2 regions of the Cupriavidus sp. GW822-FHT06G04 genome follow, and region 2 is predicted to be linked to the other one. Evidence: predicted binding sites of a transcription regulator. Region 2 holds the regulator's gene; the other holds the start of a gene.
What was found. The regulator sigma-54, encoded in region 2, starts transcription at its own class of promoters, with help from an activator protein. The targets are predictions, from matches to a motif close to TGGCANGNAANCTGCTTT.
Positions count from the first base shown of each region.

Region 1 (3,339 bases), on a different contig from region 2:
AGTGAAGTCATGAATTTGACGGACAGGAGACTAAAAATGACTCAGCTTACACAAGGTGCCGGCCAACGGCTTCTCACTCGCAAGAGCGCTCTCGGCGATAGCCGCGTCGAGAACATCAACGCATTGCCCGATGCCAGCCTCGCGGACGGCGAAATCGCGCTGCGCCTCAGCCGCTTCGCGCTGACCACCAACAATATCACCTACGCCGCGTTCGGCGACGCCATGCAGTATTGGGACTTTTACCCAACTGGCCAGCCGGAGTGGGGCCACATGCCAGTGTGGGGCTTTGCCGACGTGGTGGCTTCCACGGTGGAGGGGGTGAATCCGGGCGAGCGCTTCTACGGCTACTTCCCGATTGCGAGTCACGTCCGCATGCAGCCGGAGCGCGTGACTGACCGCGGTTTCTACGATGGCGCGGCGCATCGCAAACCGCTGGTGTCTGCATACAACCAGTACACCCGCGTAAGCCATGATGCCGCCTATGATCCGGCGCTCGAAAATTACCAGATGCTGTACCGGCCGCTATTCATCACGTCGTACATGCTGGCCGATTTCCTGCAGGACAACGAGTTCTTCGGTGCGCGCCGGCTGGTGTTCTCCAGTGCGTCAAGCAAGACAGCGTATGGCACGGCATTCTGCCTGCAAGACGTGCCCGGCCTCACGCTGACCGCACTAACCTCGGCCGGCAACCAGGCTTTTGTCGATAGTCTGGGCGCTTACCACGAAAGCGCTACGTATGGTGAACTGGAGAGCCTGGCGGCGGACGTGCCCACCTTATATGTGGATTTCTCCGGCGACCCAGCGCTGCGGCGCCGCATCCACGAGTACTTCGGCGTGGCGCTCGTCTACGATTGTTATGCCGGCTCCGCGCAAAACACCGACTTCCTCGAAGCGGAGGATCTACCCGGTCCCGCGCCAAAGTTCTACTTCGCGCCGGTGCAAATCCGCAAGCGCAACGCCGACTGGGGGCCGGCAGTCGTCAACGAGAGATTCAATGCCGCGCAGCGCCGATTCATCGACCACGTCCGCGAACCTTCGCGTGGGTGGCTGACGGTGGTTGAAGAGGCAGGCATGCCAGCGGCGCAGCAGCGTATCGCCGCACTGCATGCCGGCAGGTCGGACCCGCGCGAAGGGTACGTGATCCGCCTCGGCTGAACAGAGCAGATATCGACCGATGGCCGCAAGGCGCAAGGCAGGCCATCCTCGCCTACGACTACCGGACCGGGGGGCCATACCAGCGCCCCATTTCCGATTCGGAGCGCAAGGCAACAAGTCCATCACGCGTGACAACGGCGAAATGCCATAGCCGGACGGCATGCGGCCAAGCATCCGTCGCGCTTCACCCTCCCCATCGCTGGGCACGCATGCCCCACGGCACCATCGCGACGCACGCTGACGTGGGCGACGTCGGTGTTTACGCCCGGAAACCGTGCGCGGCGCGAGCGCGCATGTCGATTTGACGATTTCCCCAATTTCCCTCGCACCGCCCGCAAAGCGTTGATATGGCAGGCCGACGTCGCCATGCCGGCGTGCGATCGCCGGCTGGCCCGGGTGGTTGGCACGCCGTTTGCTGTCTTGTATCCAAGATTGGATATGAGATGGCACACCATGCCCCTGCGCACCACAACGACTGAAAACACTGAACCCGACGCCGCGTGGATCACGCGCTTCGAGGCGCCCATGACTGCTGCAACGACGCCCTCTTCCGCGCTGCTGGCGGGGCTGCGTTTCGCCGCCAAGGACAACATCGATGTCGCGGGCGTGCCCACCACGGCCGCGTGCCCGGCATTCGCCTATACCCCCGACCATAACGCGACCGTCATCGATCGGCTGCTTGCGGCCGGCGCCATGCTGACGGGAAAGACCAATCTGGACCAGTTTGCCTGCGGCCTCAATGGCACGCGCTCGCCCTATGGCGCCGTCCGCAATGCGTTCAACCCCGTCTATGTGAGCGGCGGTTCCAGTTCGGGCTCCGCGCGGGCCGTTGCAATCGGCGAAGTCGATTTCGCCCTGGGCACCGATACGGCGGGCTCGGGGCGTGTTCCGGCTGGTCTCAACAACATCGTTGGCCTGAAGCCCAGCAAGGGATTGATTTCCGCCCACGGCGTCTTTCCGGCAGCGCAAAGCGTGGACTGCGTGTCGATCCTGGCGACAACGGTGGCGACGGCGGTGCGCGTGCTAGAGGTGGCAGCGGCCCATGATCCAAAGGACCCATACTCGCGCGCCCTCGCTATGGAACGTACGCCATTTGCCGCGGCGTTTCGCTTTGGCGTGCCTGCCGATCCCGAGTTTTTCGGCGATGCACTCGCGCGCCGCGCCTTTTCGAATGCGGTAGCGGCGCTGGAAACGCTTGGCGGGCAAGCCGTCGAAATCGACTACGCACCATTGGCCGAAGCCGCGGCATTGCTCTATGACAGCGCGCTGGTCGCCGAGCGCTATGCCGCCGTGCGGGGCTTCTTCGACCGCTCCGCCGACGCCGTGATCGAGCCGGTGCGCTCGATTCTGGCCGCTGGCCGTCGCTACAGCGCGGCGGATGTCTACGATGCCCAGCACAAGCTTCAGGCGCTTGCGCAACGCGCCAGTGCGATGTGGGCGCAGATCGACGTGCTTGTGGTGCCCACGGCGCCCACGCATTGCACGATCGAAGCGATGCAGGCGGACCCCGTGGTGCGCAATCGCGAACTGGGTCACTACACCAACTTCGTCAACCTGCTCGACTACGCGGCGCTATCGGTGCCGGCAAGCATCCGTCCGGATGGCCTGCCGTTCGGTATCACGCTGATTGGCCGGGCCGGCAGTGACTGGCAGCTTGCCGATCTGGGCCAGCGGTTTCACCACGCCACAGGCCTGCCGCAAGGCGCGACCGATCGTCCATTACCTGCACCCGTTCCCATCGCGGCGCTGACGCCTTCGCCGGCGACGCACCTGCCGCTCGTGGTGGTGGGTGCGCATTTGTCCGGCATGCCGCTGAATGGCCAGTTGACTTCGCTCGGCGCCACGCTCGACTGCGCCACGGCTACCGCCGACCGGTATCGCCTGCATGCCCTGGCCGGCACCACACCACCCAAACCAGGCTTGCGCCGCGTGGGCGACGACGAAGCCGGCGTGCCGATCGAGGTCGAGGTGTGGCAGGTGCCGCTTGCCGGCGTCGGTCGGTTCCTCGCACTTGTGCCCCCGCCACTGGCGTTGGGCAGTATCGAACTGGCCGACGGGCGCTGGCTGCATGGCTTCGTCTGCGAAGGCCACGCGCTTACGCACGCGCCCGATGTCAGCGCTTTCGGCGGCTGGCGGGCCTATATGCGATCGCTGGCCAACTGATAAGACGTCCTGTCCCAATAC
Region 1 is NZ_JBXALD010000003.1:322,448-325,786, reverse strand. It holds gene AC1RKI_RS08770 (DUF2855 family protein) at 10-1,155, shown strand; gene atzF (allophanate hydrolase) at 1,594-3,318, shown strand.
Region 1: atzF (allophanate hydrolase) is a predicted target of sigma-54. The motif match lies at 1,557-1,574, and genes of this name have one in related genera.

Region 2 (3,339 bases):
TTCTATACCGCCACGGGCGGCGACAGCAACACCGCGGCCGGCAATTCGTCGGGCCGCGTACGCGCCGTGCTTTCGCCCCGCTCCGACGCCAGCGCACCCGCCGCGGCCGGCGCGCCGCTGAACCTGAAGCCCTCCGACACGCCAGCCAAGCCCTGAACGCCCCAGACAGCCCCAGATGAACGATACCGCCACGCTCGCCGCCTCTGCCCCGTCTTCCGCATCCGCCGTCCGCGCCGACAGCAGCACGCTGATCGTGCGCCACCTGAAAAAGCGCTACGGCTCGCGCACGGTGGTCAAGGACGTGTCGCTCGACGTCAAGAGCGGCGAGGTGGTGGGACTGCTGGGGCCGAACGGCGCCGGCAAGACCACATCGTTCTACATGATCGTCGGCCTGGTGGCGCTGGATGAAGGCGATATCGTGCTCGACGACGAGCACATCAGCGGCCTGGCGATTCACGAGCGTGCGCGCATGGGGCTGTCCTATCTGCCGCAGGAAGCGTCGGTGTTCCGCAAGCTGAACGTGGAAGAAAACATCCGCGCCGTGCTGGAACTGCAGCGCGAAAACGGCAAGCCCCTCTCGAAAGCCGAGATCGACCGCCGGCTGGATTCGCTGCTCGATGATCTCCAGATTGCGCATCTGCGCAATAATCCGGCGCTGTCGCTGTCCGGGGGCGAACGCCGCCGCGTGGAAATCGCGCGTGCGCTGGCCTCCGCGCCGCGCTTCATCCTGCTCGACGAGCCGTTTGCCGGCGTGGACCCGATCGCCGTGGGCGAAATCCAGCGCATCGTCAGTTTCCTCAAGGCACGCAATATCGGCGTGCTGATCACAGACCACAATGTGCGCGAAACGCTCGGTATCTGCGACCACGCGTACATCATCAGCGAAGGTACGGTGCTGGCCGCCGGGCAGCCCGAGGAAATCATCGCCAACGAGTCCGTGCGGCGCGTCTACCTGGGCGAAAACTTCCGCATGTAATGCCGGTTGTCCGACAGCGCGGAAAATCTTCCCGCGCTTTCGTCAACTAGCCGTTGGCGATCACGAAGTCGAAGCGATAGACGACAGCAATTTCCGTTCCAACATCGGAAAGATGCGCATAGAATAGGTCGCATGAAACCTTCGCTTCAGCTTCGCCTTTCACAGCATCTTGCCCTGACACCGCAACTGCAGCAGTCGATCCGGCTGCTGCAGCTTTCCACGCTGGAACTCCAGCAAGAGGTCGAGCAGGCCCTCACGGAAAACCCCCTGCTGGAACGCGAAAACGACTGGATCGAAAGCCCCTTGCGGGTGTCGGCCGATGGCTCCGTGAACCTGCAGAGCGCACCCGCGCCGGCTCCCTCGGAGCCCAAGGCCAATGGCGACGATCGGCAGGACAGCCAGGCAAGTGGTGAGGACGACAGTTACGGCGATTCCGGCGGCGAAGACTACGGCAGCGACTGGAGCCTCGACGATTTCGCGCGACGTCCGCAGGGTGACGATGACGAAAAAACGCCGATGCAATTGCGCGAGGCCGATCCCACGCTGCGCGAATTCCTGATGGAGCAGCTAACGCCGCTGAAAATCTCGGTACGCGACAAGGGCCTGGCTATCTTCCTGATCGAATCGCTCGACGACGACGGCTACCTGAGCGCGTCGCTCGAGGAAATCTGCGGGGAACTCCCCGAGGAACTCGAATTCGAAGTCGATGAAGTGCACGCCATGCTGACGTTGCTGCAGAGCTTTGATCCGCCCGGCGTGGGCGCGCGCAACGCGGCTGAGTGTCTGAGTCTGCAGTTGCGGCGTTTGAAGCATCCGCAGCGCGAGTTGGCGTTGTCTATCGTCAATCATCACCTGGAACTGCTGGCCGTGCGCGACTACACGCGGCTCAAGAAAGCGCTCCAGGTTGACGAAATTGCATTAAAGGCCGCGCATGAGTTGATTCGGTCGCTTGCGCCGTATCCGGGGCATGCTTATAGCCGCCCGGAAGCGGATTTTGTGGTGCCGGACGTATTTGTGCGCAAAAGTGGAAACGGGTGGATTGCGCACCTGAATCCCGATGTCATGCCGCGTCTGCGCATCAACGACATGTACGCGCAAATCTTGCGCGGTGCAAAAGGCGAAGCGGGTGCGGCGGGACTGCAGCAGAAGCTCCAGGAGGCGCGGTGGCTCATCAAGAACATCCAGCAGCGTTTCGATACGATCCTGCGTGTGGCGCAGGCAATCGTAGAGCGTCAAAAGAACTTTTTCTCGCACGGGGAAATCGCAATGCGCCCCTTGGTTTTGCGGGAAATTGCCGATACACTCGGTTTACATGAGTCGACCATTTCCCGGGTGACTACGAACAAATACATGGCCACACCAATGGGTACTTTCGAGTTGAAGTACTTCTTTGGCAGCCACGTCTCCACCGAGACGGGCGGTGCGGCCTCCTCCACGGCGATCCGCGCGCTGATCAAGCAACTGATAGGAGCCGAAGACCCCAGGAATCCCCTTTCCGACAGCCGCATCGCCGAATTGCTGGGCGAGCAGGGTTTCGTGGTTGCACGCCGCACTGTGGCCAAATACCGCGAAGCGCTGAAGATCCCCGCAGTCAATCTCCGCAAGTCTTTGTAGCCGAGCCGCAACCGCCTGCCTGGTGCGGCTCTTTCAGAAGGAGAAGCGCTATGAACTTCAAGATCAGTGGACACCACCTCGACATCACGCCGCCGTTGCGTGAGTACGTGGAAACGAAACTGGAGCGAATTGTCAGGCATTTCGATCAGGTCATTGGCGTGAGTGTGCTGCTATCTGTCGATAACCATAAGGAAAAGGACCGGCGTCAGTACGCGGAAATCAACCTGCATCTCAAGGGCAAGGACATCTTTGTCGAAGCGCATCACGAAGACCTGTACGCGGCCATCGACTGTCTGGTCGACAAGCTCGATCGGCAAGTGATCCGCTACAAGGACCGCGTGCAAGGCCACGACCGTGAGGCGGTCAAGTACCAAATGGCAGCCGCGCAACTACAGCAACAATAAAGCGGCGGCAACGCACTAAAAGTTGCCCCTTAGAGGATCGATAGGAAGAGAGCAAAGCCGCGCATCTGCGCGGCTTTTTTGATTCCCGGGTTTCGGCGAGGCAGAAATTCGGTCCGTTACCGCGAAACCACGGCCAGCAGCATTTGATGCATCCGGGGTGTTCGCATCTCGCGCGGCTCGGTGTATGCTGCGCCATACAAATACAACGGCAGAACGGTCCCGATGGCTGTCCGGCGAAAAGCGCAAGGCGAATGACCCTGCGATGTGCCGGCACCCAACGGGTGGGCAAACCGGCTGGCAATATCGCGGCACCACACGCGACGCCGGCACTGCATCGCACAAGTG
Region 2 is NZ_JBXALD010000001.1:419,084-422,422, forward strand. It holds gene lptA (lipopolysaccharide transport periplasmic protein LptA) at 1-156, shown strand, start outside; gene lptB (LPS export ABC transporter ATP-binding protein) at 176-976, shown strand; gene AC1RKI_RS01905 (RNA polymerase factor sigma-54) at 1,109-2,590, shown strand; gene hpf (ribosome hibernation-promoting factor, HPF/YfiA family) at 2,641-2,994, shown strand.